Regions from separate parts of the Paraburkholderia sp. BL23I1N1 genome, predicted to be linked through region 2. Evidence: riboswitches for the same ligand, from Rfam matches in the RefSeq annotation. Region 2 holds a riboswitch; the other holds the start of a gene.
The links. A riboswitch is a leader RNA that binds a small molecule or an ion and turns the genes downstream of it on or off. The one in region 2 is predicted to bind glycine.
Positions count from the first base shown of each region.

Region 1: another riboswitch for glycine. It lies ahead of gcvT (glycine cleavage system aminomethyltransferase GcvT); the one in region 2 lies ahead of B0G76_RS25635 (D-amino acid dehydrogenase).

Region 1 is NZ_RAPV01000002.1:273,447-288,796, reverse strand. It holds gene B0G76_RS33950 (L-serine ammonia-lyase) at 1-13, opposite strand, end outside; gene B0G76_RS33945 (alginate lyase family protein) at 42-1,175, opposite strand; gene gcvP (aminomethyl-transferring glycine dehydrogenase) at 1,292-4,222, opposite strand; gene gcvH (glycine cleavage system protein GcvH) at 4,317-4,697, opposite strand; gene gcvT (glycine cleavage system aminomethyltransferase GcvT) at 4,763-5,881, opposite strand; glycine riboswitch at 5,962-6,133, opposite strand; glycine riboswitch at 6,167-6,268, opposite strand; gene B0G76_RS33925 (hypothetical protein) at 6,412-6,765, opposite strand; gene B0G76_RS33920 (oxidoreductase) at 6,970-8,019, opposite strand; gene B0G76_RS33915 (UvrD-helicase domain-containing protein) at 8,303-10,402, shown strand; gene B0G76_RS33910 (hypothetical protein) at 10,542-11,120, shown strand; gene B0G76_RS33905 (cytochrome c5 family protein) at 11,231-12,130, opposite strand; tRNA gene B0G76_RS33900 (tRNA-Arg) at 12,427-12,502, shown strand; gene B0G76_RS44365 (hypothetical protein) at 12,607-12,987, shown strand; gene B0G76_RS44360 (transporter) at 13,076-13,960, shown strand; gene B0G76_RS33885 (BamA/TamA family outer membrane protein) at 13,979-15,166, shown strand; gene B0G76_RS33880 (acetyltransferase) at 15,334-15,350, shown strand, end outside.
Region 2 is NZ_RAPV01000001.1:5,486,793-5,502,142, forward strand. It holds gene B0G76_RS25615 (sugar efflux transporter) at 1-1,118, shown strand, start outside; gene gnd (phosphogluconate dehydrogenase (NAD(+)-dependent, decarboxylating)) at 1,338-2,387, shown strand; gene B0G76_RS25625 (HAD family hydrolase) at 2,410-3,114, shown strand; gene B0G76_RS44085 (hypothetical protein) at 3,137-3,262, opposite strand; gene B0G76_RS44090 (hypothetical protein) at 3,585-3,707, shown strand; gene B0G76_RS42535 (hypothetical protein) at 3,739-3,945, shown strand; gene B0G76_RS25630 (BON domain-containing protein) at 4,048-4,320, opposite strand; gene B0G76_RS25635 (D-amino acid dehydrogenase) at 4,457-5,668, opposite strand; glycine riboswitch at 5,843-5,936, opposite strand; gene B0G76_RS25640 (LysE family translocator) at 6,121-6,753, shown strand; gene B0G76_RS25645 (GNAT family N-acetyltransferase) at 6,863-7,390, opposite strand; gene B0G76_RS25650 (helix-turn-helix domain-containing protein) at 7,403-7,975, opposite strand; gene B0G76_RS25655 (YceH family protein) at 8,213-8,917, shown strand; gene B0G76_RS25660 (MipA/OmpV family protein) at 8,965-9,768, opposite strand; gene B0G76_RS25665 (carboxylesterase) at 9,864-10,751, opposite strand; gene B0G76_RS25670 (DUF4118 domain-containing protein) at 10,755-11,525, opposite strand; gene B0G76_RS25675 (SLATT domain-containing protein) at 11,964-12,482, opposite strand; gene B0G76_RS25680 (acyl-CoA dehydrogenase family protein) at 12,556-13,809, opposite strand; gene B0G76_RS25685 (rod shape-determining protein) at 13,936-14,979, opposite strand; gene B0G76_RS25690 (hypothetical protein) at 15,102-15,350, opposite strand, start outside.

The DNA of each region.
Region 1 (15,350 bases), on a different contig from region 2:
CGCTGACTGCCATTTACTGCTCCCTGCTGATAAAAGTAAGTTTAGCGCGCTGGCAGCGGTAAGCACACGGCGAGCCACGCGGGCGGCGTCGGTGCGAGCTGCAGCGCGATCGGCGTATAGCGTCCGTCGAGACGCGCCGCCAGGTGAAACAGTTCCGTCGCGTTTTTCGGATCCCATTGACCCGAATAGCCGGGCAAACCGGCCTCGCGACGTTTGGCATCGAACGGAACGTTCGAATGCACGAATTCTTCATGCGTCTTGCTGCCGTCCGCGTACGGCGTGAGCCAGTTCAGCGCGGCCGCCAGTGAGGCGCCATTCGTCCCCTTCTCCGGCAACCAGTTGCGGTTGTGGCGGCGCGCGGCGAGCGCGGCGGTCACGAGCGGCTGCAGGTCGTAGGTGACGTAATGCAAGGCGTCACGCTCGGCGAAGTCCACCGTCGAGCCGTCCGGTGCGATGTTGTCGCCGATATGTTCGTCGAACAAACGCTGCGCCGCGTTGATCATCTTGCGGTTATCCAGCGTGAACGCGGCCATCGCGATCAGCTTGATCCGGTGGCTCTGCCAGTTGTTCTTGAACGTGCCGGTGAGCGGCCGCGGCCGCGCGTCGATTTGCGCGATATAGCCGCTCGCAAGCTTCGTCAGGAACGCCATCGATGCATTGCGCGTCTTCACCGGCAACGCGCTTGCGGTCATGTCATAGGCGAGGATCAGGCCTTCGAAACGGGTTTCGTCGATCGGATTGAAACTGGGTTGATAAGTCGTGACCCACGCATACAGCAAGCGGTCGACCAGCTTCAGATAGCGATCGTCGCTGGTTGCGCGCCAGGCGAGCGCGGCGTCGCGCAACAGATCGAGATCCTTCTCCGCCTCGACGCTTTGATCGTAGATGCCCTCGTGCGGCAGCGTGCCTTCGGTATGCAGTTTCGCCACGGCATGCGGCGGGTCGTTCAGATGCGCCTGCACATTGCTCACCAGTGCCTTGACGCCGGGATCGGCGTTCGTGCGCTCGCTGGTTTGCAGCGCGGGCGCCGCACAAAAATTCATCGCGGCTTGCGCCTGCCGCAGCGGCAGCAGCAGCACCGCTGCGCCTGCCAACAGTAGCGCGCAGGCCTGTTGCCACGTCTGGACTCGCCTTGTTTCGGTCCGGCTTTGCATCAATCGCACCTTTCGCGCCATGCGAAACTCCTCGTTTGGCTGATTCGGTGTGTGATGTTAGCCGTTTGCGGACACAAGCGACAGAACCGCGCAACGCCTGCTTACAACCTTCAGGCGATGCGCGGTCAAGGCCGGACTTACTCGTAGTCGGCGATCGGTACGCAGGAGCAGAACAGATTGCGGTCGCCGTACACGTTGTCCGCACGGCCGACTGGCGGCCAGTACTTCTTCGCGATCAGTGTGGGCAGCGGATACGCGGCGGTTTCGCGCGCATACGCATGCTTCCATTCGTTCGCGATGACCACCGCCGCCGTATGCGGTGCATGCTTGAGCGGATTGTCTTCGCGGTCCGAACGGCCTTCTTCCACCGCGCGAATTTCCTCGCGGATCGCGATCATCGCTTCGATGAAGCGGTCGAGTTCTTCCTTCGATTCCGATTCGGTCGGCTCGACCATCAGCGTGCCCGGCACCGGGAAGCTCATGGTCGGTGCGTGGAAGCCGTAGTCGGCGAGACGCTTGGCGACGTCGTCGACGGTGATGCCGCTGGTTTCCTTGATCGGGCGCAGATCGAGAATGCACTCGTGTGCGACCAGTCCGCCGGGGCCCGAGTACAGCACCGGATAATGCGGCGCGAGTTTGTTCGCGACGTAGTTGGCGTTGAGGATCGCGGTTTCCGTGGCGGCCGTGAGGTTCTTCGCACCCATCATCGCGATGTACATCCACGAAATTGGCAGGATCGAGGCGGAACCGTACGGTGCGCCCGACACAGCGCCGATACCGTTCGGCGCGCGTTCGTAGCCCGTTGCAAGCTGATTCGGCAGGAATTGCGCGAGATGCGCGCCGACGGCGACCGGACCGACGCCCGGTCCGCCGCCGCCGTGCGGAATACAGAAGGTCTTGTGCAGGTTCAGGTGCGAGACGTCGCCGCCGAACTGGCCCGGGGCGCACAGGCCGACCATGGCGTTCATGTTCGCGCCGTCCACGTAGACCTGGCCACCGTGCGCGTGCACGATCTCGCAGATTTCGCGGACGTTCGCTTCGAACACGCCGTGCGTGGACGGGTACGTGATCATGATCGCCGCGAGCTTCTCAGCGTGCTGAGCGGCCTTCTTCTTCAGGTCTTCGATATCGACGTTGCCTTGCGCGTCGCACGCCACCACGACCACTTGCATGCCGGCCATTTGCGCCGACGCCGGGTTCGTGCCGTGCGCCGAAGCGGGAATCAGGCAGACATTGCGATGCGCTTCGCCGCGCGACGCGTGGTAAGCGTGGATGATCAACAGACCCGCGTACTCGCCTTGCGAGCCGGCGTTCGGTTGCAGCGAGACAGCTGCATAGCCGGTGGCCGCGATCAGCATCTGTTCGAGCTGATCGATCATTTCGCGGTAACCGACGGTTTGCTCAGCCGGTGCGAACGGGTGAATCTGACCGAATTCGGGCCACGTGACCGGCAGCATTTCCGAGGTCGCGTTCAGCTTCATCGTGCACGAACCGAGCGGGATCATCGAGCGATCGAGCGCGAGGTCCTTGTCCGACAGGCTGCGCAGATAGCGCAGCATTTCCGTTTCAGAATGATGACGGTTGAACACGTGGTGCGTGAGGTACGCGCTGGTGCGTTCAAGCGCGGCGGGCACAGTGCTCTCTGCGGGAAGCGCCGCATCGAGCGCGTCGATTTGCGCGACTTCGTCGACAAATGCCGCTTGGGCGAACGCCGCGAGCAGATCGGCCAGATCGCTGCGCGTGGTGGTTTCGTCGATCGAGATGCCGACGCGCGTGTCGCTCACGCGGCGCAGATTGATGCGCTTGGCCGTCGCAGCGTCATGCAGTGCCTGGGTGCGTGCACCGGTTTCGAACGTGAGCGTGTCGAAGAACGTGTCGTTGACCAGCGTGTAGCCGAGCTTCTTCGCGCCGGCGGCCAGCAACGCGGCGATACGGTTCACACGCAGCGCGATCGTCTTCAGACCGTGCGGGCCGTGATAGACGGCGTACATGCTGGCCATGATCGCGAGCAGCGCCTGCGCGGTACACACGTTCGAGGTCGCCTTCTCGCGGCGGATATGCTGCTCACGCGTTTGCAGCGCGAGACGCAGCGCCGGATTGCCCTGTGCGTCGACGGTCACGCCAACGAGCCGGCCCGGCATCTGACGCTTGAATTCGTCGCGCACGGCGAGGTAAGCCGCGTGCGGGCCGCCGAAACCGACCGGCACGCCGAAACGCTGCGTGTTGCCGACGGCCACGTCCGCGCCCCATTCGCCCGGCGGCGTCAAAACGGTCAGCGCGAGCAGGTCGGCGGCGACCACCACGTGGCCGCCCGCAGCGTGGATCGCGTCAGCGAGCGCGCGGTAGTCGCGCACGTCGCCGTTCACGCCCGGGTATTGCAGCAGCACGCCGAACGCATTCGCGTTCGCGGCTTCCGCTGCCGGACCCACTTTCACTTCGATGCCGACCGGCGTGGCGCGCGTCTTCACCACTTCGATGGTTTGCGGCAGCACGTCGTCGGCGACGTAGAACACGTTCGACTTCGGCTTGCCGACGCGTTGCAGCAGCGTCATCGCCTCAGCGGCGGCGGTGGCTTCGTCGAGCAGCGAAGCGTTCGAAATCGCCAGACCCGTCAGGTCGACGATCATCTGCTGGAAATTCAGTAGCGCTTCCAGACGGCCCTGCGAGATTTCCGGCTGGTACGGCGTGTACGCGGTGTACCACGCCGGATTTTCCAGCACGTTACGCAGGATCACCGCTGGCGTGTGCGCGTTGTAGTAGCCCTGCCCGATGTACGAGCGGAACACCTGGTTCTTGTCCGCCAGCTCACGCAGCGCGGCGAGCGCTTCGGCCTCGCTCTTCGGCTGCACGAAGGGGCCGAGCGGCAGTGCTTCGCTGCGGCGGATCGTTTTCGGAATGACGGCGTCGATCAGCGCGGCGCGCGACGCGAAGCCGAGGGCTTCGAGCATTGCGTGCTGGTCGGCCGAATCCGGGCCGATGTGCCGTTCAGCGAAGGCGTCGTGCACTTCGAGCGCGGCGAGCGAGAGAGGAGTGCGGTTCATCAGACGATCCGGGTGTTCGAGCTTCATGAGGTGTTCCTGCCGGTGCGGGCGTCCGTTCGATGATCGAATCGGACGCGCCGCGCCTGTCGGGTTTAAACGTAATGGTGCAACGTGCGGCGAATCAGGCGCCGATCGACTTCGAGTACGCGTCCGCGTCGATCAGGCGATCCAGCAATGCGTCCGCGGCCGGCTTGATCTTGAAGAGCCAGTTCTCGTACGGCGCGCTGTTCACGCCGTCCGGGGTGTCGGCGACGGCCGGGTTCGCTTCGATCACTTCGCCCGAAACCGGCGCGTAGATATCCGAGGCGGCTTTCACCGACTCGATCACGGCAACGGTTTCGCCCGCGCTCACGGTCTTGCCCAGTTCCTGGACTTCGAAGAAGACGATGTCGCCGAGCGCTTCCTGCGCGTGGTCGGTGATACCGACCGTCAGCGTGCCGTCCGCTTCGGTGCGGACCCACTCGTGCGATTCGGTGTATTTCAGATCGGCCGGGATGCTCATCGGATGCTCCTATGCGGTGTGATTCGTTAAAAACTTAAAAGTGGACTGACGCACGCGCCGGCTGCTTAAACAGCGAGCACCTTGCCGTTGCGTACGAACGGCAGTTTTACCACGCTTGCGGGAACGTTTTTGTCACGAATCTGGACGTGAACGGTGTCGCCCGGTTGCACGCCTTTCGGCACACGTGCAAAGGCGATTGATTCCTGCATGGTCGGGGAAAAAGTGCCGCTGGTGATTTCGCCTTCGCCCTGCGGCGTGACGACTTTCTGATGAGCGCGCAGCACGCCAGCCGCCTTGCCGTTGTCCTTCAGCAGGATCAGACCGACGAACGCGGCCTGCGAGCCGTCGGCCTCGAGCTTGCCTTTGCCGACGAAGTCGCGCGGCGACGTCAGATCGACGGTCCAGGCGAGGCCGGCGTCGAGCGGCGAGACGTTGTCGTCCATATCCTGGCCGTACAGGTTCATACCGGCTTCGAGGCGCAGCGTGTCGCGCGCGCCAAGACCCGCCGGGCGAACGCCTTGCGCTTGCAACGCGTTCCACAGTGCGACGACGTGATTCGCCGGGACGATGATTTCGAAGCCGTCTTCGCCGGTGTAGCCGGTGCGGGCGACGGTGAGTTCGCCGAACGGCGTGCCTTCGACGCGCGCGGCGTTGAACGGCTTCAAGGCTTCCGTGGCGGCGCGTGCGGCCGGGACGGTTTGCCAGACTTTTTCGCGGGCGTTCGGGCCTTGCACGGCGACGATCGCGTAATCGCGGCGCGGCGTGATGGTCAGGCCGAAGCTGCCTTCGGCGTTGAGCTGGCCGAACCAGGCGATGTCTTTCTCGGCGGTGCCGGCGTTCACGACCACGCGGAAATGATTTTCGCCGAAGTAATAGACGATCAGATCGTCGATCACGCCGCCATTCGGGTTCAGCAGACAGGAGTAGAGCGCGCGGCCCGCCGTTTGCAGCTTGGCGACGTTGTTGGCCAGCGCGAATTCGAAGAAGGCGCGCACGCGCTCGCCGGTGAAGTCGACAACGCACATGTGCGAGACGTCGAACATGCCGGCGTCGGTGCGCACGGCGCGGTGTTCGTCGATCTGCGAGCCGTAGTTGACGGGCATGTCCCAGCCGCCGAAATCGACCATACGGGCGTTGAGCGCACGATGGGTGGCGTTGAGCGGGGTGTGTTTGAGTTCGGTCATGGGGCCTCAGGCGTCTCGCGAAACAAAAAAGGCCATGCGGCGCTACGCCTCGCGGCTAATGCCTGCGAGCGATTGCGTTGCATGACCCCTCTGTCCTCGATACCTGAGAGATTGCGCTGCCGTGCGATGTTGAAGCCGTCATCGCCACGGTGAAACGCGCGCCCCTTCGGTGGGCAGCCTGCCAGAATCTGCTCGATATACGTTCGACGTACGCGACGCAGACGGCTACTGCCGCTCTCCAGAGTGCGAAAAATCCATGTCTTGATGCTGCCTGGACGCGGGTTTTTCGACGCGGTCGGTCCTTTTGCCTGAGAGTTTGCGGGTATGCCCCTTCGGCGGCGCGGCCTGCGATTTTCTGCGGCCAGCACGCTCTCCCGACGCGTGCGGCGAATGTACGCGAGGGCCGGAGGCTTGTCAAATAAAGGCCCGTAACGGGTATGGCGGTTGGCGCTGCGGGCTCGCGGATATCAAAAAAAAAGCGCGGGACGTGATGCCCGCGCTGGTTTGCTTCAGTGCCTGAACCGGCGCGATTATTCGCCGATGGCGTGTGCCGCGTTGTCCAGTTCCTGGTTCAGCACGCGCTGTTCGTCGCCGGAAAGACCGCCGCCGTGTTGTGCCGCCATGTCGCGAGTTTCCTGACGGATCACGTCGAGGCGATGGTGCAACGCGCCGCCTTGCGGGGGCGGGTAGTAGCCTTGGTTGACGTGAGCGTCGATGCGGCGGCTCAGGTTGTCGATACGGCCGTTCACTTGGTTGAAGCGCTGATCCGCGATCTGCTGCGGGTTAGGGCGCGGCGCCGGCGCGGGTTGCTGGGGCGCCACCACGCAGGCGGCGAGGGAGCTGAGCAAGGCGCATGCTGCTACTGCGCGGACGATACGGGGCATGGACTCTCCGGAAGTCGTTGTCGTTGTGTGTGTGGTGCTACTGGGGTAGCAACGGATAGCCGGGGATTCGCGCTGACCGGGAAGGCGGGGTTATTTGTAACGTTATGTTCCTTTCGGGGTTGTCAGGCTTTTTGGCTTTGGCGGCGGCATGGTTCGCATGCCGCCGCCAGATAGTCAGAAAGCGCCCCGTAGGCAAACAGTCAGTCAGCGAATACGCTCGAACGGTAGCCGGGCGCCTTCTTCCGAGCTTCGGGCGGCAAGCTCGATAATCGTCATCACGTCGACCGCGTCCTGAGCGCTGACAGGGAACTTCACGCCGTTCTGAATCGAATCCGCCAAGGCAATATAGAAGCCGACATATTCGCCGTTGCGCGTAGGCACTTCCCGCTCCACTTCCTGACCGTCTTCGAGTACGCGCAGCACGCCCGCCGTGTTGTCTGCGCCGAACCCTTCGTCGCCAGGGCGCAGGCCCGCTTTCAACTGATCTTCCTGCGTATCGAGCCCGTATTTCACGTAGCTCCCCTGCGTGCCGTGAATCGCAAACCTCGGCGCGACGAGCGCGGTCAGCGCGCTTGCATGCAGCACCACTTCGAACTCGCCGTATCCCAGTTGGATATGCACGTAGTCCGGCGCGCTGGCCTGGTCGCGATGCGTCCGAACCGTCGCAGACACGGTCTGCGGTGCGCCGAACAATGCCAGCGCCTGATCGATCAGGTGCGGTCCGAGATCGAATAGCAAACCGCCGCCGCGCGAAGCTTCCTCGCGCCAGCGCTGCCGAACTTCCGGCCGGAAACGGTCGAAATGCGATTCGTATTGTGTGATGCGCCCCAGCTCTCTGCCGGCAAGCAGATCCCGCACGGTCAGAAAATCACCGTCCCAGCGGCGGTTGTGAAAGGGCACGAACAGCTTGCCCCGGGCGAGCGCGATGTTGGCGAGCGTATGGGCGTCGGCGGCGGTCAGCGTGACCGGCTTGTCGACCACCACGTGCTTGCCCGCCTCCAGCGTGCGGCGCGCCAGGTCGAAGTGCGTGTCGTTGGGCGTCGCGATCACAACACAGTCAATTTCTTCGAGCGCCAGCAGGGCGTCGAGATCGGCCACCACCTTTGCATGCGGGTAATCGGCCAGCGCGTGTTCGGGCTGACTCGTCGCGATGGCCGCGATGTTCGCGCGCCCGCAGTGCTCGATCACCGGCGCATGAAAGGTCGCGCCAGCAAAACCGTAACCCATCAATCCAATCTTCAGCGATACGGACATGCGTGTCTTCCTGCAAAAACGGCGCGCCGTTTTGCCACCGCGGCGACGGCGCGCAACGGCGTAATTGTGGCATGTCCCCAAGGCGGACTGTCAGCGTTGTCGAGGGCGGTTGTCGGCGATATCCGTGTTAACATCGCTCCTCTCGCGCGAAAGCGGAGCGAGCTGGAGCCCGCAGCACACGCGGCGCTGTTCCAGCTGCCGCCCCCGCGCAGCATGCCCCCGGGCCTTCGGTCTCGCGATTCCGCAACCAGGCGCCCTCAACCGCATTACCCATCCACAGACGATGTCCGCAGGCCTGAACCCCGCTCAAAATGAAGCGGTCCGTTATCTTGACGGTCCGTGTCTCGTGCTCGCCGGCGCAGGCAGCGGCAAGACGCGCGTGATCACGCAAAAAATCGCGCACCTGATCGAAGCCAAAGGCTTCGAGCCGCGCCACATCGCCGCCGTCACGTTCACGAACAAGGCCGCCCTGGAAATGCGCGAGCGCGTGGGCAAGCTGCTCGAAGGCAAGACGCTTACCACGCCCGGCAAGGAAGGCCGCAAAGTGCCCGTCAACCAGTTGACGGTCTGCACTTTCCATTCGCTCGGCGTGCAGATTCTGCGGCAGGAAGCGGAACACGTCGGCCTGAAGCCGCAGTTCTCGATCATGGATTCGGACGACTGCTTCGGCATGATCCAGGAGCAGGTCGGCTCGACGGACAAGGGCTTCATTCGCAAGATCCAGTCGATCATCTCGCTGTGGAAGAACGGCATGATCATGCCCGAGCAGGCGATCGCGATCGCCGCGAACGAGGACGAACATCAGGCTGCCATCGTCTACCGCAATTACGTGGCGACGCTGCATGCGTATCAGGCGGTCGATTTCGACGACCTGATCCGTCTGCCCGCCGAACTCTTCGAGAAGAACGAGCAGGTACGCGACCGCTGGCAGAACAAGCTGCGCTATCTTCTGATCGACGAGTATCAGGACACCAACGCGTGCCAGTACGAACTGGTGAAACTGCTGGCCGGTAAGCGCGCGGCCTTCACGGCGGTCGGCGACGACGATCAGGCCATCTATGGCTGGCGCGGCGCGACGCTCGAAAATCTCGGGCAGCTCAGCAAGGATTTTCCGAAGCTGCATCTGATCAAGCTCGAGCAGAACTACCGTTCGACGGTGCGTATCCTCACGGCCGCGAACAACGTGATCGCGAACAACCCGAAGCTGTTCGAAAAGAAGCTGTGGTCCGAACACGGCATGGGCGACACGATCACTGTCACACCGTGCAACGACGAAGAGCACGAGGCCGAGTCCGTCGTGTTCCGACTGTCCGCGCACAAGTTCGAGCGGCGCGCGAATTTCCGCGACTACGCGATCCTGTATCGCGGCAATTTTCAGGCGCGCATCTTTGAACAGGTGCTGCGTCGCGAGCGGATTCCGTATGTGCTGTCGGGCGGCCAGTCGTTCTTCGACAAAGCCGAGATCAAGGATATCTGCGCGTATTTGCGCCTGATCGCCAACGCGAACGACGACCCCGCGTTCATCCGCGCGATCACCACGCCGCGCCGCGGCGTCGGCAATACGACGCTCGAAGCGCTCGGCTCGTTTGCGGGCCAGGCGAAGGTGTCGTTGTTCGAAGCGGTGTACATGGGCGGCATCGAGGCCCGTTTGTCGCCGCGTCAGATTGAACCGATGCGCGTGTTCTGCGACTTCATGCAGCGCCTCACCGACCGCGCCGAGAAAGATGCCGCCGGCCCGCTGCTCGACGAACTGATGGACGCGATCCACTACGAAGCCTATCTGTACGACGCGTTCGACGAACGTCAGGCGCAGTCCAAGTGGCAGAACGTGCTCGAGTTCATGGAATGGTTGAAGCGCAAGGGCACCAAGGCTGAGCCCGCGGGCTCGGACGGTTCCGGGAATGGCGAAGCAACCGGCTACGACACCGCCGACGGCCTCGGCGACACCGGCAAGAATCTGCTCGGCCTGATCCAGACCGTGGCCCTGATGTCGATGCTCGAAGGCCGCGAAGAAGATCCGGATGCGGTGCGGCTCTCGACGGTTCACGCGTCGAAGGGGCTGGAGTATCCGCACGTATTTCTGGTCGGCGTTGAAGAAGGCATCATGCCGCACCGTGGCGGCCCCGACGACGAGCCGATCGACGACGCGCGCATCGAGGAAGAGCGGCGTCTGATGTACGTCGCGATCACGCGGGCGCAGCGCAGCCTGCATCTGAACTGGTGCAAGAAGCGCAAGCGCGCGCGCGAAACCGTGGTGTGCGAGCCGTCGCGCTTTATTCCCGAGATGCTGCTCGAGGATGCCCCGCCGCCGACGCCTGAAGAAGCGCCGATGTCGCCGAAAGACCGGCTCGCGAGTTTGAAGGCGTTGTTGCAGAAGCCTTGAGCGTTGGCGCGGCGCGGGTGCAAAACCCCGCGCACGTCAGGTGCATCGGCGGTTTTTCGTGAACGCGAGCTACAGTGGCACGGCCCGTTAATTGGACGTCGATTGCGCGTCTATCGGGCGCTACTCGGAGACCGCCCGCATGCCAACGCCGCCGCTCGCGCACTATCGCCGCGCGCTCGACACCTACATCGACGCAAAAGACAACACGCGTGCTGACCGCATTGCCGAAGCCTTTGCACCGGACGCGGTTCTCACCATTTCGCTCGCTACGTCGAATATCGCGTTTCCGGCGCGCACGGTCGGTAGCGATGCGATCGCGAAAACGCTCGTCAGTGATTTTGGCGCTCAGTACGCGCGGTGCCGCACTTACTACGTGTGTGATTCGCTGACGCTGGATAACGGCACGATCGACGCGTTGCCCTGGCTGGTGGTGATGCGCGAGAAGGCCACCGGCGCATTGCGCGTCGGCCACGGTGTGTATCGGTGGAGTTTCGACGCGACGCCGGCGGTCACGGGGTTTCATATCCACATCGCGCGCATGGACGTCGTGCCCGACGCCGACGGCGCATTGCTCGAAGCGTTGCAGGATGGGTTGAGCTATCCGTGGCTCGTACCCGCCGACTTGCACGCGCATTTTACGTCGCTCGCGCGAAGCACGCCGGCGCTGGCATTCGTCGAGGCGTTCAGCCGTCCTGCGCTTGCATCGGCGGGCACCTGACCTGACGGCGTATCGAGCGCTTGCACATGAAAAATCCCTGCCCGTGTCGCCACGGTGCAGGGATTTTTGTTTTGCAGCAGGCAACCGCCGGAAGCGGTCTCGGAAGCGCCTTATTTCGCCGCGCTGATCATGTAATCGACGGCGGCCTTCACGTCCGCATCTGAAGCGGTCGAACCGCCTTTGGGCGGCATCGCGCCCTTGCCGTGCAGCGCGTAGTTGTAGACCGTGTCGATCGGGTCCTTCAGGCGCGCCGCCCACGCTTCCTTGTCGCCGAACTTCGGCGCGTTCAGCACGCCGGCCGCGTGACACGCCTGGCAAACCTGCTGATACAGCGCTTTGCCGGCTTGCGAGGCGTCCGCGCTTTGCGTTCCGCCGGCCGCCGGTGCAGCGGCTTGCGGCACGCTTGCCATGGCGGCCATCGCGGCGGCGGCTTGAGCGGCCCCGGCGTCCGAAGCACCTGTCGGCGCAGCGGCGGCAGCGCCCGAAGCGGCGGCCGCAGCTCCCGCTGCCGGCTGCGCCGGTTCAGGGAAGCTCGCGCCGGAATTGTTCGCCATGTAAGCCACTGCGCGGGCGATTTCGAAGTCGCTGTAGTCGTCCGGGCTGGTGCCGCCGCGCGGGGGCATCGCGCCCTTGCCGGCGAGGGCCGTGTGCCAGAGCGTGTCGAAGCCCTGCGCAATGCGCGGCGCCCAGTCGGCGGTATTGGTGAATTTCGGCGCGCCTGCAGCACCCGACGCGTGACACGCGGAGCAAACGGCTTTGTAGACCTCTTCGCCGGTCTTGTAGACGCGCGGCGCGTTGGCGTCGCGAATGTCGACTTGCGCGAACGGCTTGATGCGCGCGCTGACCTCGGCTTCGGAAAGACTGTCTGTACCGGCGCCGGTGCGCGTCGAATTATCGACGTAGATCACTAGCAGAACGATGATGACGATCGGCACCGCAAAACTGGCAATGATCGCGGCAATGAGCTGCCCGGGGGTTTTGATTGGGGCTCCGTGTGGTGCTTCGCTCATGCTTGTCTCGTCTCCGTGGGTATGTGAGCGGTACAGCGTGACGGCAACTTCTTGTTCTTAAATCAGGCACGGACGATTATAGACGCAACATTTCGGCGGCGGCGAGGGGCGAGGCGAGGTGTTCAGCAGGCGTTTACCCGCATCGTGAGGCGCAGCTGGCACCGCCTGGATGGCTGGCAGAAGACACCAAATCCCGCCATATAGGCCGTCCGGTGGACGGTTGAGCCGAAACCGGGTATCCTTTCGGTCTCGCTTTGGCGTCGCTCCTGTTCAGGTTGCCGCGCTTTCGTGTTGAAGCGCCCGTAGCTCAATGGATAGAGTACTGCCCTCCGAAGGCAGGGGTTGCTGGTTCGATCCCAGCCGGGCGCACCAAATAGAATCAAGGGATTAGCAAGAATTCCGAAATTCGTTCCTCGCCCATTTCCCGAGGCTCCCGTAATTTTTCCGTAACAGCGTTGCGGAGGATAATGGGAAGCTTGGCAAGCATCATCAAGCGCTCCAGCCGGGGCACCACCAAATACGAAGCCGCAATCAGAAAGCGCGGCGGGGTATCGATTTCCAAGACATTTCCGTCGCGTCGCGAAGCGCAGGCTTGGGCCGCGACCATCGAGAGCGAAATTGCTCGGGGCATGTTTGTTGATCGCACCAGCGCCGAGCGCAACACACTCGGGAACCTACTGGAGCGGTACGCACGGGAGATTTCACCATACAAAAAAGGTGGTGCCCTCGAAATCTTGCGTATGCAGCGCCTCATGAGCGACCCCTTAGCGCGGATCAAGATCGCCGCCCTTATCCGCCTTCGAGCACACGGCCGCACCGCCGTCCGTCGCGAAGCTCGATTTTCCGAAGTGGGATGAAGCGAAGGCGACCTCGGTCGACTTCATCGCCAATCTGAATTTCCTGCTGCAGTTCGCGCAACCCCCCGCTCCCTCCGAAAAGGAATTGATGGCGCGTTTCGCGAAGATTGGCATTGCGCCAGGCGCACCGTTCGATCCGGCCGCCTTGCCGCCGGAAACGCGCGCCGCGCTCGAAGCCGGTGTCGCGGACGGCAAAGCCGCATTGGCCGATGCCGAAAAACACACCACAGGCTCGTTCAACCTGGTCGGCACACCTGAAGATCGCGTGGCCGTGCAATCGGTGATCGCGAAGATCGGCCTGTATCCGCTCGCCGAGTACGACGGCAAGGTCAAGGAAACCGACTGGTCGAAGCTGCCGAGCTTCGGTCCGACCGGTGGTGCCGCGGCCGGCAACGCCGAAGAGATCAAATGGGTCGATCCCAACCGGTTCTGGGACGAACTGCCCATGGTGCTCGAGGAGACGCCGCCGCAACGCGGCGAAGAAACGCTCTACGCGCAGGCGCGCGCGCTGATCGCGGCGGCGCAGAAAGATCCGGCGATCAAGACCGCGATCGTCGACGAAGCGACCAAGGCCGAGGCGGACCTGGTCACGCCTTTGTTCAACTTCAACACTTTCGGCAAGCGGCTGCCCGCCAACTGGAACACCATCAGCAACGGCGCCGCGTTCGGTACGGACTACTTCACGCGTACGGCGGTGGCGAAATCGAACATCTTCGTCAACAAGCCTAACGAGACCAAGTATTTCTACGCCGATGGCTACATCCAGCAGATCGGCCATGACAGCGGTGGCCTGGCCGATGCCACCGGCGGCAATCAGGGGCATTCGGTGGGCATCGGGCCGATGGTCACGTGGTCGGGCAAGGTCCAGAAAACGCCGGTGTCGGCATCGCTGCGGTGGGTCAATGAGTTCAATGTCAGCAACCGGCCGAAGGGGAATGCGGTGGAACTCTCGGTCAGCGCGACCTTCCAGTAACGGAGCATGCGTCTGGTGATGCGTTGTTCCTTGTGTGTGCCGTTTTCCGCCGCCGCCGCGGCGCCCGAGCGGGTCGATGGGCGCCGCAGCGCCGGGTTGCGCGCTTCGGCGGTGGCCGTGGCGTTGCTGCTCGTGTCGGTCCACGGCCACGCGGTGTCGAAATTCACCGATCCCGATGACGGCGCTTTCGACATGAGCAATCTGCTCCTGACGCATAGCGGCGTATTGCCAGTGCCGACGCTGATCACCGCGCCTGCAGTCGGCTATGGTCTCGGCCTGGGCTTGCTCCATTTCTCGCTGCCGAAGAAAAGCGCCGACGCGTCTGGCGACTCCGACGATTCCAAAGCACCGCCGAACATCACCGGCCTCGGCGGCTTTGCGACCGGCACGCATAGCTGGGGTGCGGGACTGATGCACTTCCACACATGGGACGACGATCACATCCGCTATCTCGGGGTGATCGCCAAGGTGGGGCTGCATCTGAACTACTACGGCATCCAGAATCAGCCGCGCGCATATCAGCTCGACGGTATTGCCCTGGTCCAGCAGGTCTTGTTCCGGATCGGCAATAGCCACTGGTACGTCGGCCCGCGCTACACCTTCTTCGACGCGAGCACACGGTTCAGTTCGAGTATCCCGCAGGGCATTCGCCAGTTCGAGAAAGATCAGCGCGTTGCCAAGGGCGGCGTGGTGGTCGACTACGACACGCGCGACAACATCTTCTATCCGTCGAGCGGCACCTGCGCGGAGCTCGAAGCGGACCTCGCACGTGGCGGACTTGGCAGTTCCACCAATCTTCAGGAGCAGACGGCACGCGGCTATCAGTGGATTCCGCTGTCGAAGACCTGGGTGCTCGGTCTGCGTGCCGACACCGGTTTTTCGCAAGGAAACATTCCGTTTTTTGCACAGCCCTATGTGTCGTTGCGCGGGGTGTCCGATGCGAAGTTCCAGGACAACAACCAGCTCACCGCGGAAGCCGAAATCCGCTGGAACGTTACGCCGCGCTGGTCGGTGCTCGGCTTTGGCGGTGTCGGTAAAGCCTATGGCCATCTGCATTCGTTTTCGGATGCGCCGACCGCGTTCGGCTTTGGCGCAGGTTTTCGTTATCTGATTGCTCGCAAGCTCGGCGTGACGATGGGTATCGACGTCGCGCACGGGCCGGGACAGAACGCGTTTTATGTGCAGGCGGGTAGTGCGTGGCGGTGAACCGTGGGAACGTGGTTATGGATCGAAATGGTCGTGAAATGTGGCCCTATTCGACGAAGTGCGCCACCGCACCCGTCGATATGCTGTTCGGGACCCTCGTCGACGTTCGCGCCTCAATGTTGAGGTGTGACCGGCGACGCGATGCGAACCCCCTTTTGCGGACCATCATGAACGTAACCACATC
Region 2 (15,350 bases):
TCGCCGGGCGGTGGAGCGATGCGAGCGGACGGCATCGGCCTTTGTTGCTGGCGGCACTGGTGGCCGCCGCACTGGGCTATCTATGTTTATGCGTGGTGCGTGACTACCGGCTGTTGCTGGCGGTGGGCATCATCTTTATCGGCGCGGGCGGCTCAGCCATCTCGATGGTGTTCTCGTTCAGCCGCGCGGCGCTGCCGGTGCCGGACCCCGCGGAGCGCGCGTTCGCGAGCGCCACCTTGCGGACCATTCTCTCGGCGGCGTGGGTGTTCGGTCCGTCGGTGGGCGCGCTGGTGCTTGCCGGTGCCGGCTTCTATGGGCTCTTCCTGTTTGCGGCGGCGAGTTTCGGGGCCTGCGCGGCGATCGTCTGGCGCATGCGCGAGCCGCAAGGGCACCTGGGCGATCACACGGTGGAAGACACGGCTTCGGAGCCGTCGGCCTCGATCACCGTGCCGCCGCTGATCGCACCCGGCGAAGAGGCGCACGAAGACCTGCCGGGCGTCGCTTCGCAGAATGACATCCGCCGTGCGGTGGCGGCGCTCACCTTGCTCGGTCTCGCCGCGAACGCCACGATGATCGTCCTGCCGCTTTACATCGTGCACGGCCTGAACGGCACGCATCTGGACGTGTCGATCATGCTCGGCCTCGGCGCCTTGACGGAGATTCCGATGATGCTCGCGCTCGGCGCGAAATCGTCGAGCCTGCACAAGCCCAACTGGCTGGGCGCCTGCGCGGCGGTTCACGCCCTGTATTTCATCGCGATGTCGCTGGCGGGCAACGTCCACGCGCTGATCCCGATGCAGATACTCAATGCGTTCGTGGTCGCGGTGACCTCGTGCCTCGGCATGACCTACGTACAGGATCTGATGCCGAACGCGCCGGGCCGCGCGACCGCGCTGTTCTTCAATGCGGCGCGGGTCGGCTCGATTCTGTCGGGCGTGTTGTCGGGTTTGCTGGTCGAGGCGTTCAGCTATCGCGGCACGTTCCTGTTCTGCGGCTTGCTGGCGCTTTGCGCGCTGGTGCTGTTCGCCGTGCCGGGTTACCGCTATCCGCAGATGTGGCGCGCGGTGCAGCGTTTTGCGCGCGCGCAATACAGGAAGGTTCAGGCGCAGCGGCGCTAGGGTTCTCCGTTCCCGTAAAGAAGCGTATCGTCGTTCAGTGCAGGCGGGGATGCCCGCTTCACTGCACGGACGATCCGAGACTGCTACCGTCTGTCCGTCGGATCAGATCAAACGCACCTGCAGTCAGGAGAGCCGCTTGCCGCGGATGAAGCACGCGGCAGGGCCCCAGTACGCCGAACCGGCTCGAAGCGCGCAACGAGACACTTTCCGGAGCGAGAAATGCAGCTAGGCATGATTGGATTGGGACGCATGGGCGCGGACATGGTGCGCCGTCTGACGAAGGGCGGTCAGCACTGCATCGCTTACGACGTGCAACCGGCCGCGGTGGACAAACTGAAGCAGGAGGGCATCGCGGGCGCTGCTTCGCTCGAAGACCTGGTCGCGCAACTGCAAAAGCCGCGCGCGGTGTGGCTGATGGTGCCCGCCGCGGTGGTCGACAAGACGCTTGAGAACCTCGTGCCCTTGCTGGAACCCGGCGACATCGTGATCGACGGCGGCAACTCCTACTACCACGACGACATTCGTCGCGGCGCCGATCTGGCGAAGCGTCAGCTTCACTATGTGGACGTCGGCACGAGCGGCGGCGTCGCGGGCCGTGAGCGCGGCTACTGTCTGATGATCGGCGGCGAGGCCGAGGTCGTGCAGCGGCTCGAACCGATTTTCTCGACGCTCGCGCCCGGTGCGGGCTCGGCGCCCGCCACGCCGGGTCGCATACCAGGCCGCACGCCAGGCGCCAGTACGGCCGATCAGGGCTTCCTGCATTGCGGTCCGCAGGGGGCGGGGCACTTTGTGAAGATGGTCCACAACGGCATCGAATACGGAATGATGGCCGCGTATGCCGAGGGCCTGAACATTCTGCGCCACGCCGACGCCGGCAAACACGCGCGCGAAGCCGATGCCGAAACGTCGCCGCTGCGCCGCCCCGAGCTTTACCAATACCAATTGAATCTCGCCGAGGTCACCGAGGTCTGGCGGCGCGGCAGTGTGATCGGTTCGTGGCTTCTGGACCTGATAGCAGGATCGCTCGTCAACGACGCCGACCTGCAAAGCTACGCAGGACGCGTATCGGATTCGGGCGAAGGGCGTTGGACCGTGGCGGCCGCGATCGACGAAGGCGTGCCCACGCCGGTGCTGAGCGCAGCGCTCTTCGCGCGTTTCAGTTCGCGGGGCGAGGCGGATTTTGCGAACCGGGTGTTGTCGGCGATGCGGCACGACTTCGGCGGTCACGCCGAGAAACCGGCCGCGCCGGCCGATGAACCAAAGCGCTAATTCATGGGACATGGGAGCCACGATGCAAGCTGATCACGCTACGCCTCACGACGTCGTGTTTCTGTTCGATTGCGATAACACGCTGCTGGACAACGATCATGTACTGGCCGATTTACGTGCGCACATGATTCGCGAGTTCGGCGAGCAGAACAGCACGCGATACTGGGAAATTTTTGAAGACTTGCGCGCCGAGCTGGGCTATGCGGATTACCTTGGGGCATTGCAGCGGTATCGGTGGGAGCACCCGCGCGACACGCGCCTGTTGTTGATGTCATCGTTTCTGATCGACTATCCGTTTGCGAACCGGCTGTATCCGGGGGCCCTGGATGCGATCAAACACGTATCGAAGCAGGGGCCCGCAGTGATTCTGTCCGACGGCGACGTGGTGTTCCAACCGCGCAAGATTGCCCGCTCGGGCTTATGGGACGAGGTCGAGGGGCGGGTGTTGATCTACATCCATAAGGAGCAGATGCTCGATCAGGTGATGGAGTGTTATCCGGCCCGGCAGTACGTGATGGTGGACGACAAGTTGCGGATACTGACGGCCATGAAGAAGTCCTGGGGAGAAAGGCTGACTACGGTATTTCCTCGCCAGGGGCACTACGCTTTCGATCCCAAGGAGATTTCCAGCAATCCGCCCGCGGACGTGACGATCGAGCGGATTGGGGAGCTCGCCGATATCGACGTCAATATGCTTCTGAGCGGCGGGACGGCAGGGGGCGCTTAGGTTTTCCGCCTTCCGAGGCCCGTCAGGCCGGCCCCAGCAGTTTCACCAGCAAGCCGAACACGCCCACCAGAACGGCCACGCCGGCGCACAACAGCACGAGCGAGAGAGCAAGAATCAGAGGCGTTTTGAGGCGGCTGGGTGTCGACATGGTGGCCGTTCCGGCAATGGGCGAGCAGGGCAAAACGCGCCAGATGCGGTCCGCCGTCGCGCATTTAGCATGAAGAGCTTAATCGTAATCACTTAATGCTCGCTTAAAGTCGAGCGCAAGATCGGCGGCCTCGGCCGCGCCAACGGCTTTACGGCCCACCGCTCCAATGGCTTACAGACACAGCGGTCAATTGAGCGCATGATCCTTGCTTAGGGCTTGTCGCAACCCGGTTCGCTCAAAAGCAGTCGCGCGCGCAATCGGATGCCCGCCCTCATGTCGCAGGCGATCAAGCGCTGTGCGGCCGGCGGGCCAAGGAAAAATCATGACATCCGCAATCCGGGGCATCGTGGCGGGCATGGCGCTGATGTTAGGCGCTTCGATATACCTGCGTCAGCTTCGTCTCCTACACCGTCCGGACCGTCGCTGGACCGGCAAGAAACGTTGATTCGTTCCACATCCTCGAAAAGGGAGGCACCATGTCATCAATACCTTCTCCGAAACGTTCGGCGTCGCCGTTGCGTCAGGCCGATTCGCCGGCCGCCGTGCGCGACCGGCGCGCCGAACTTGGCCGTGCCGATGAAGCGCGCGCCGAACAACGTGAACGCGACGACGCGCGCAACGACCCCAATGCGAGCAAATGGCGCTACCAGCCACCAAAGCGGAACGAGAAAGAGGAGGCGTAGAGCCTTGAGCTGAACACCAACGAAGCTGCTGTCAACATTCAGTCGAAGGGGTGCTAACCAACGTTCGGGCAGGCAATCGGATCGACCGCTTCCCAACTGATGCTATTGCGCTTTGATCGTGGTGTGGTCGACGACGCCTGCTACGCCAAACAGGCGGGTGACGTCCTGGAGTGCCGCGGTTCTTTGCTGGTCACGGTGAAGTTCACCCAGCAGCGTGATGCGACCGTGGGAGACTTTGACCTTGATGGCGTTCTGGGGAACAGCCGCGTCCCACGCTAACCGCGTTTTGGCTTCGGCGGCGATTTGGCCGTCGGTCAGGCGCGTGCTGCCCGCGATATTGCCTGCTCTGTGCGCAGCCGGGCGGGATTTTGGCATGTGGGCTCCATCGAGCTGCCGGGGTTAGAGAACACTAACAGATGCGGGTGGTTTTGCCTTTGGCCGGGCCCATGGACACCAATCTCTGACAGGCCCGGTGTCCTTGCGGACACCGGGCCTGCGGCGAAAAAATCGCCTACTGAATCGCCCCCGCCAAAACTTGCGCCGTCGCTGCCGACAACGTCCACCCCAAATGCCCATGCCCGGTGTTATAAAAAACGCCGCGCCGTTTCCCGCGCCCAACCTTCGGCAACATACTCGGCAACATAGGCCGCAACCCCGCCCATGGAATCACCTTCGAAGTCGACACGTCAGGAAAATAGCGCCTCGTCCAATCCACCAGCGGTGCAATCCGATCCGCGCGGATATCCCGGTTGAACCCATTGATCTCCGCCGTACCGGCAACCCGGAACCGATCCACACCGAGCCGGCTCGTCACGATCTTCGCGCTATCGTCGAGCAGACTCACCCAGGGCGCCTGCTGCTGACTGACTTCATCGTCGAGACAGACGGTGATCGAATAGCCCTTCACCGGGTACACGTTGACGTGATCGCCGAGCATGGCCGCAAAGTCCCGGCTCTTCACGCCGGCACACACCACGATCTGCTCAAACGCAAACTGTTGCGGTTCGCCAGCCAGATTCACGCTCAGCGAGAATCGCCCCTCAGCAGGCTGCTCGATCGCCGTAATCTCCGCGTCGTAATGAAACTCCACGCCGTGCCGCACGCACGCATCGGCAAGCCCGCGCGTGAACTTGTGAATATCGCCGGTCGAATCCGACGGCGTAAAGAACCCGCCGAAAAAATCGCCCTGCAGCGTGGGCTCGATCGCGTGCAATTCGCTCGACGTCACTGGATTGCGATCCAGGCCGCCTTCGTGCAGCATTTCATTCACCTTGCTCGCCGCGTCGAATTCCTTGCGTGTCTTGTAGATGTGCAAGATGCCGCGCCGCTCCAGATCGAAGTCGATCCCCTCGCGCTCGGCAATCGAAAACAGATGCTCGCGCGCGGCAATCGCGAGCCGCACCGTTTCGACGGTGTTCGCGCGATAGCGCGGAATCTGACGTAGAAACTCGCCCATCCACGAATACTTGTGCCACGTGGGCATCGGATTGAGCAGCAGCGGGGCGTCGCGCGTGAGCATCCAGCGCAGGCCCTTCAACACGGTGGCCGCGCTGTTCCAGACTTCGGCATTGCTGGCGGACAACTGGCCACCGTTGGCGAACGAGGTCTCCATCGCAGCATAGCGATGACGTTCGAACACGGTGACGTCGTGGCCGCGCTGCGCCAGGGCGTGAGCAGTCGTGACGCCGGTAATGCCGGCGCCGATAATGGCGATTCGTGACATGACATGATCCAGAGTAGTTGAGCATCACCGGTGTCGATTTCATTTCGAAACCGGCGTCGATGCCCCATCTGTCCATGTACCTGAGAGTTTCTTCCCGTGAGCCTACGCGCGCGATGCAAGCGGTATGCAGGGAATCCCCTTCGGTGGGCGCGCACGGCGCCGCTCTCCAGATGTTCCAGCTGCGCGGTCCTTTTGCCTGAGAGTTTCCGGGGCGGTTGCTCCGTCGGCGTCGTCACAACCCTCTGACGATCTCTCCCGCGCTGCATTGCAGAACGGCTCGACGATACCGGGCAAAAAACTTCCTCGCAAGTGTTTCCTGTAACATTTCCTGTGAAGCCGCGCGCAATGCCCATTTTTTATGTGCGGATTTATGCCCGGATTAAAGGCTTGAATTGGCGGCATCGGCTATATTTGGCGGCACTGCCCGACTTCAATTCACAGAGGAGACCGCCGTGCCCGCTGCCACAACGTTGCTCGCCTTCGCCCTTGTCTCGCTCGGCATGGTGCTCACGCCCGGCCCGAACATGATTTATCTGATCTCGCGATCGCTTTGCCAGGGGCGGCGTGCCGGGCTAGTGTCGCTTGGCGGCGTCGCGCTCGGCTACGTGTTCTACATGTTTTGCGCGGCGTTCGGCATCACGGCGCTGCTGTTGACGGTGCCCTACGCGTACGACGCGTTGCGTTTCGGCGGCGCGCTTTATCTCCTGTACCTGGCGTGGCAGGCGGTCAAGCCGGGTGGCCGCTCGCCGTTCCAGGTGCGCGACCTGCCACACGACAGCCGCCGTAAGCTCTTCACGATGGGCCTCATCACGAACCTCGCGAATCCGAAGATCGCCGTGATGTATCTGTCGCTGCTGCCGCAATTCATTTCGCCGTCGCATGGCAGCGTGCTGACGCAATCGATCGCGCTTGGTTGCGTGCAGATCGTGATCGCCGTCACGATCAATGCGCTGATTGCCAGCATGGCGGGTTCGATCGCCGGGTTTCTCGCCGGGCGGCCGGTGTGGCTGCTGGTGCAACGCTGGCTGATGGGCACCGTGCTTGCCGGTCTGGCCGTGCGGATCGCGTTCGATGCGCGCCGCTAAAGCATGCTAAAGCGCAGATTGAAGACTCGCCTGAGTCTTCATCGCGGGCTTCCTGATTGCGTATCGTCCGCTTTGAGCATGCATCACGGGCGGCCCACTGGCGCCGCACTCAGAGCGTCTTGTACATGATCGTGGTCGAATCAAGCCGCTCCTCCAGCGTGTCGCGGCAAAACTGCGGGATCACACCAACAGCCTGGTAACCCAGCGCGGCATAAAGCGGCTCGGCCTTGTCGCCGGTGCGCGTATCGAGCGTCAGCAGACTGCGCTGCAACTGGTGCGCACGGCGCTCCAGTTCCGTCATCAGCGCTTTGGCGATGCCCTGGCGGCGCAACGCGGGGCGGACCAGCAGCTTGCGCACCTCGGCGCGGTGACGCTGGTTCGGCATGGTGTCGTAGTCCAGTTGCACAGTGCCGGCGATCGACTCGCCATGGCACGCGACGAGCAACACGAGCCCACCTGCGCGCAGCGACGGCAGCACCTTGCCGCTCCAGAACGCTTCACTCTCTTCGACGCTATACGGCAGGACAAAACCGACGCTCGCGCCGTCATGGACGCAGGCATGCAGCAGCGCGCCGAGTTCGGGCAGATGGCGAACGAGGTCGTCGGCGGAAAAGCTCGTGATGGCGGTTGCGCTCATGGTGGCTCGAACTCAGACAATGAAGAGGAGGTAGCGGGCCGCGCTGTGCGCGGGCGTGACGAAAGCACTGGGACCGAACAACTGGTAGCGTAGACAGTCGCCGGGTTGCAGGTCGTGGCTCCGGCCGTCGACGGTGATCTGCAATTGCCCTTCGAGCAGGATCAGATGATGTTCGAGGCCGGCTCTCGGCGACGCGTCGTACGTGATCCGCGCGCCGGCATCGAGTTCGCACTCCAGCGCCTCGCCGCTCAACGCCTGGGCCGGTGGCGACACGGAGCGGCGCCGGAAGCAGACGCTCGTGTCGGTCCAGACGGTTTGTGCCTCGCGCGGCACCAGCGGCGCAAAGTCTTCTTCCACCATGTGCATGAGGCGCGACATCGGCAAGCCGTAGGCGACGCAAAGCTTGCCCAGTACGCTCGCCGTGGGGCTCACGGCGGCGTTTTCGAGGCGCGACAGGGTGGCGCGGCTGATGTTGCTGAGCTTCGCGAGATCGTCGAGGGACCAGTTGCGCTCGGCGCGCAACGCGCGCAGACGCTGGGCGATGCGACGGTCGATGACGTTGTCGTCAGGTTGTGTTTTTTTCATATTCGGGAAATTATCTCGAATATGGAAATTCGTCAACGGCGCAAAAAATGCGGATGCCGACGTGTGGACGTGTTCGGGGCGCACCAGACCATGGCGGAGATAGGTGCACCGCGAGCGACCGGGGCGTTTATCATAGTGGCCACAATCCAAAACCTGCCGCCCGGCTATGCAACAGGGCTGTGCATCGATCAGGCACACCTTCCACGAGACCCGGCGGCGCCTGCCGCGACATCCTCTATGAACTCCACTCCCGACGCTGTTTCCCGTCCCTCCATCCGTGCGTTGACTTTGCTTGAAGGGCGCGTGCTGGGCGTGCTGGTCGAAAAACAGCACACTGTGCCGGACAGTTATCCGCTTTCATTGAACGCGCTGACTTTGGGCTGCAATCAGAAGACCGGCCGCGCCCCCGTGATGAACGCGACCGAAGCCGAAGTGCTTACCGCCGTCGACGGATTGAAGCGCCTGAGCCTGGTGATGGAGGGCAGCAGCAGCCGCGTGCCGCGCTTCGAGCACAACATGAACCGGGTATTAGGCTTGCCGAGCCAGTCGGCTGCCTTGCTCACCACCTTGCTGTTGCGCGGCCCGCAGACCGCGGCCGAGTTGCGCCTGAACAGCGCGCGCCTGCATGGATTTGCCGACATCTCGTCAGTCGAGGCGTTTCTCGACGAACTGGCTGCCAACGATCCGTCGCGGGTAGTGAAGCTGGCCCGCACGCCGGGCGAGCGCGAAAATCGCTGGATGCATCTGCTATGCGGTGAGGTCAGCGCAAGCGAGCTTGCCCAGCCGGGCGAGGAAGATGAGGCGGTGCCGTTGTCGGCGTTCGAGGCGATAAAGGCTGAACAGAAGCGGCTTGCCGATGAGGTGAGCCGGCTTCAGGCAGTGGTGCGGCGCATGGCCGCTGAATTGGGAATGGAAGTTGAAGAGCCTGGTGCAGGCGGTTGAAGCATTCCTGGTTTTTCGCGCGCTGCGAACGCGCGAAAAACCGGAAGCTAGAACTTGTAGTTTACCGAAGCGAGCGTATTGAGCTCGAATCTTTTTTCGGTAATCGGGCTATTTGCCGCGTCATGCACAAGCCGCCCGAACGTAGCCGAGACCGACCCGTTCCAGTGTTTGGAAAAGTCGTAAGTCACCATGGCGTTCATATGGACGTCCCGCACGCCGGCACTCGTGCTGTACGTGGGCAATCCTGACGCAGCGCTCTGCTGCTCCGACACGCCGAAGAACGTCCGTGTATACGTCCCGTTCGCCCAGGTAAAGCCTGGGCCCACCGAGAACAACCAGCCGCCAACCGGCGCGGAAGCCACGAAATCCGTGCTGACCGTGGTGCCCTGATGATGCCCGGCGATATCCTGGTACAACGCCACCGACCCGGTAAACGCCCACCACGTGTAGTCGGCGAAAAGCTTCAGTTTCGGGCCGCCATATACGTTGCCCAGTCCATGCAGGCGCGGATCGTCGGACTCCTTGCGAGTCTGGAAGTCGAAACTCAACGCGGCGCCTACGTGATAGGCCGGACCGCGCAGCACGTTGACGCCAAGCACGTCGGGGCCCTGCGAGAAAATCCGGTCGTCGTACGAAATGTCCAGCGCGGGAAACGGGAATACGGTCAACTGCCGCGATCCCGGGTACTTGGGCGTGATCACCACGCCGGGTCCCACGCCGATTTTCCATTTGCTCTCGGTGGCAGCGCCTGTGCCCGTGCTCGCGTCTGTCGTCGCGTTCGGATTTGCATCGTCGGCGTAGGCAGCGCGCGCTGTGCAAAGGCCAAGTGCAGCGGCGAGCAGGAGCGCCATGCGTGCGGATTGACCATGCCTGAGCGTGGAAGGCCGCGACGCGCGTGCGGTGGGCTGGCGCTGGCCTTGGCTGTTTCTCAGCGTGGTAAGCGCCGTCATGCGCGCTCCTTGCCCAGCGCCGCGAGTTGTCTGAGGCGTCGCGCCAGGGCTTTCGAAACGACCTGTTGCTTGCCGCTGTCGTCGCCGCTGTGGGCTGCTTCGCTCTCGCGCAAAAATAGCGCGGTTTCACGCGCGACGATTTCGCGCTCGTTGTCCGACGTAATCATGTGATACGAATCATCCAGCCAGATTGTTCGTAAAAAGGCAGTGTCGATATTCGCGGCGACAAAGCGGGCGTTGCGGGGGCTCGACGTCTCATCGTCGATCGCGTGGACAATCAGGCAATCGGTTTTGATGTCGCGCACCTGAGTGCGCACGCTCGCGGCGAGGCGGCTCGCCTGGTGCAATGCCGGCAACGAAATCGTCGACGGGCCGACTTCGCTGAAGTCGCTGCGCTGCATCGCGCGGGCAATCTTCGCCCTGAGCGCCTCGTTGCGCAAACCGAACGGCGCTTCCTCGCGGTAGCGCCAGCGTTTGCGCATCGGCGTGAAGTACGCCCAGTTGAGCACGAAACGATACCAGGGGATTGCCCAGCCGTCGTAAGAGAGCGTCAGCGACAACAGCACGAGCGAGCGCGCCTTGGGACGACGATGCGCCAGCGCCAGCGCTAACGCCGCACCGATTGACAGCCCGCAGATCGAGACATGTGTGAAGCGCGCGGCGAGCGCGTCGTACTCGCGCATGGCGGCCTCGAGCCAGGCCTCCATCGCCGTTTCTTCGGAGCCTGCGCTGTAGCCCGGCAGGACCGGTGCGCAGGTGGTGAAGCCTTCGGCGTTCAGATAGCGTGCGAGAAAACGTAATTCGAGCGGCGAGCTCGACAGTCCGTGCAGCATCAACACGGCATGATTGTCGCCGGGTAAGAAGAGACTCGTTGGCTGGCTCATGGATCAGGCCCCGATCCGCAGCACGAGGAACTCGCCGGCATGGGTAGTGAACCGTTCGCACACGCACTCGGTCAGTCTCGACGTACCGTCGCCGCTTTTCAGATGCACGCGATGACTCCCGGGCCACAGCGACTTGCTGAGCCGCTGGATGTCGTCGGAATCGACATCGGCGAAGCGCGGGCCCGGTGCAATCTCGTTGGGCAGACGGGGCAGCACACCTTGCGGTTTGATGTCGTCCACCTGTTGCAGCGCGTTGCGCTCGAGCGCCTGAATGAAAATAAAGGTCTTGTGATGGTGCGAGAGATGGCGCAGCAGACGGTGTGTTTCGTCGACGGCGCGGCGTGCGAGCATGCGTTCGTTGTCGTGACGCAGCAGCATTTCATAGCGCGACTGGGCGACCGATGCGATCAGCTCCGCACGAAACTGCGAGCGGCGCAGGCGTTCGATCAATATGATGACGAGCAGCGTCACCAGCGGGTACGAGACGAGCAGAAGCAGGTCGGCGCGGTCGAATACGGCGATGCTTGCGTACGGCGGGACGAACAGGTAGTCGGCGATACAGAGGCCGAACAGCATGACCGTGAGCGCCGGAGCCAGCCCGCAAAAATACTCGACCAATGCCGCCGCGATACAGAACGCGGTGCCCGGCATGATCGGTCCGAGAAATGGATGGAGCAACATGCGCACCCCACTGGCGATCGCCAATGCGGCGGCCGCGGTGAGCCAGACGCGTGTTCCCCGTGGTGCCCAACGACGGGCGTTTTGGACTTCCATGATCTTTTTTTTAGGGAGCGATTGCGCTTCCCGATTGAGTGTGGCAAGGCGCTTTAAAGCGCAGGTCGGACAATACCATAGTCGGGCAGACGCTAAAGCCCGAAAAGAGGTCAATACCGGCAGGCCGGGCGGCATATCGTGCTTCGAATGCCCGATGGAAAAACCAGTCCGAAAATAGGGGTATTCTGCCCGGCGAGCAGTGTGCAGGCAGTCTGCTTAAGCGACCCTTAAATGGCTGGAAGCGGCTTCTACCGGACCGTCAGCCGCCTCGCCCGGACCCGCGGTCGAGCGCCGCTTCCGAACTGCATGGGCAAATGACTCGCCGCCGCGTTCCGCGAATGGTCGTGCACATACATCAGCGGCCACGTTGCTTCAATTGAAGTTAAGCCAATTTACAACTGACACAGAACACTTACGACGCCCCCGCGTTCTGACCGCTTAGGCATCGCGACTTCGCCGCAGCTCATCGGACAGCGTTCGTTGCGTGCGATAAAAGACGCGCGGCGGCACGTTCGGTGAATCTTCGGCGAGCCGGTCGAGTTCGTCGCGGATCGCGGTGAGATAGTGGCCGTCGCGCGCGTCGGCGTCACCGGCAAAGATCGCTTCCAGCCTGCGACGTACAGCGCCATAGCGCGCACCGGCCGCGCGATGCTTTTCCGCACGCTCCGCGTATCTGAGGAAAGTTTGCAGTGCGGCGGAGACCGCCGCTGCCACGCTCACGAAGCCCACGAAAATCCTGAGCGCCGGCGAGACGGTGGCTGAACTCAACGACGCAAACACCGCTGTGCCCACAAAGGCAGTCAATACGGTGACCAGCCAGCCGACGCTGCGGTCCCGCGCGGACAGCAGGTCGGCCATGTCGTAGTGACTCATCTGGGATTCGCGCGCGCGGCGGATCCACTTGAGCAAAAGCTGGTCTTCGTCGACCGGGGGCTCGTAGGCAGTCGGGTTCTTCATGTCGCTCGTCGGGGCTGTCCAGTATCGCAAGCGTAGTGCATGCGCTTGACGATACTGTGCCACAGGCGAGCGCTCAACTGGACGCGCTGGTATTCACGCTAAACCGCTCGTTATGCGCGTTGCCGTTCAGATAGAAGTCACCGATTGCCGCTTCGCGGATGATCGCCGGATTGTGCGACGCCAGCACGCGCGCATTGCGCCAGTAGCGATCGAAACGGCGCGTCTCGCTGGTGGCCGTTGCGCCGCCCACTTCGAACAGCAGGGTTGCTGCCTGCAGTGTCTGCTCGATAACAATCTGCTGCGCCTGGAAGGTATGGATGTCCAGGTGGATATAGGTTTGCTCGTCGGTACGGCCTTCCTGCCGCGCGACTGACACCGCATCGATTGCATGGGCGAGCGCCGCGCTGATGCTCTGCGTGGAGTAAGCCAGGCTAGCGAGTCGGCCGGCGACGCGATGGACCAGCGGATTGTCGCGCGGGCTCGATTCACCTGGGATACCGAAGGTTCTTGTTTTGCTCTGCGTGAACGCCACCGCATCACGCAACGCTGCGCGGCTGATCCCCGCCAGGTTCGCGACGTGCAGCGCCTGGTAGTACGCGGTCAGGAGGCTGTTGCGGCGTGGTTCGGCGGCGCTATAGCGGCGATACAGATTGTCGAGGGAGACCGGCACATGGTCGAAACGCGCCGTACCGCTGCCGGTGAGGCGCTGCCCGAAGCCATCCCAGTCGTCGATCCGGGCGAGACCGGGCGCATCGCTCCTGACGAGTACGCGCACGTCGCTTTGCCCGTCGTGTGCGGTGACGTCGACCCAGTCCGCGTAGAGCGTGCCGGTGGCGTAGTACTTCTCGCCATCGAGATGCCACGCGCCGTTGGTTTCGGTGAGGCGCACGCTGTTGCGGGTGGCGCCGGTGCGCTCGGACACGGCGCCGCCGATGATCTGGCCTTGGGCAATGCGCGTGAGCCAGCGGTCGCGCAGCGGTTCGTCGTTGCTTTCCAGCAGCGATTCGATGAAGCCGCCGTGCACGCGCAGGATTTGCGGCAGGTTCGAGTCTGCTTCGCCAAGACGCGTGACTAACGCGAGGAACGCTGTGAACGTGACGCCTTCGCCGCCGTAGCGCTTTGGCACGCGCAGTTTGGTGTAGCCGGCTTCGCGCAACCATTCCACCGGAGCGTAGGGGAGCTCGCGATGCTGTTCGCGGTGAACGGCGCCCTCGGCGATGCGGGCGAATACAGGTGCGAAACGACGGGTTAGTTCGTCGTCAGCAAAGAGGGTTGCTGCATCCGCGGTTGGGTGATTCTGGTCTGGGGGCGAATTGGGTGCTGGCATAAGTTCTCCTTGGCGGGGCCGCAAGCTGAGAACGGTACGGCAGGCAGAGGGGTGCCAGCAACCAAGTATTTGGTCGATTCTTAGAAGATGTAGCGAAATGGTTTTTTTGCCTGCGCGGCGCTACGCTCACTCGTAGGAGAACGCCCCGCCGAACTTATCCATCCGCTCCAGCGCCATCCCCGAGCCGCGCACCACACAGGTCAGCGGCGCCTCGGCCACGAACACCGGCAGGCCGGTTTCTTCCGCGAGAAGACGGTCCAGATCGCGCAGCAACGCGCCGCCGCCCGCGAGCATGATGCCGCGCTCGGCGATGTCGGCGCCCAGTTCCGGCGGTGTCTGTTCCAGCGCGATCTTCACCGCCGAGATGATCTGATTCAGCGGATCGGTGAGCGCTTCGAGAATCTCGTTGCTGGACACCGTGAAGCTGCGTGGAATGCCTTCGGACATGTTGCGGCCCTTGACCTCCATCTCCCTGATTTCGGAGCCCGGAAACGCGGAGCCGATTTCCTTCTTGATCGCTTCGGCGGTCTGTTCGCCGATCAGCATCCCGTAGTTGCGGCGAATGTAGTTGACGATCGCGTCGTCGAACTTGTCGCCGCCCACGCGCACCGAGCCTTTATAGACAACGCCGCCAAGCGAGATTACGCCCACTTCGGTCGTGCCACCGCCGATATCGACCACCATCGAGCCCGTGGCCTCGGAGACGGGCAACCCGGAGCCGGTGGCCGCGGCCATTGGCTCTTCGATCAGATAGACCTGCGAGGCGCCGGCGCTATGCGCGGCTTCCTTGATCGCGCGGCGCTCGACCTGGGTCGAGCCGCACGGCACGCAGATGATGATGCGCGGCGACGGCGCGAACATTCGCGATTCGTGCGCCATCTGGATGAAGCGCTTGATCATCTGCTGGGTGATGTTGAAGTCGGCGATCACGCCGTCCTTCATCGGGCGAATCGCCTCGATATTGCCCGGCACCTTGCCGAGCATCTGTTTCGCTTCCTTGCCGACGGCCAGAATGATCTTCTTGCCGTTCGGGCCGCCTTCCTGACGAATCGAGACCACGGAGGGTTCGTCCAGCACGATGCCCTTGCCACGCATATAGATCAGGGTGTTCGACGTGCCGAGGTCGATTGCCAGGTCGTTGGAAAAATAGCCGCGCAGAAAACCGAACATGCAAATTCCTGTCTCGCTGATGCCGGGCGCGTAAGCGCGCCGCTCGGGAATGCCGCCCGGAGGCGGCAGGCGACCAGGTGGCGGTCGGGAGAGAGGGAAGAATAACAGCTTCGGGCGGGGGACTACCTGGGCGGGCGTGCTCGCAGCGAATTATCGGCCTGCCATTTGATGCGTTCGCAATTGCTTTTGACCCGCGCCGCGAATTCCGGCGGGGAGTTGAGTTGCAGCGAGCGCATCTGGATCGCATCGCTATCCCCGCGCCGCCAACCCGCCTGCCAGCGGCTATCGAACTGGCTGGCTTCGGCGAAAATCGTTCTCAGTTTCTCCTTGTACTGCTCCACGTCCTGCGCGGATTCTCCGCAGAATTCCCG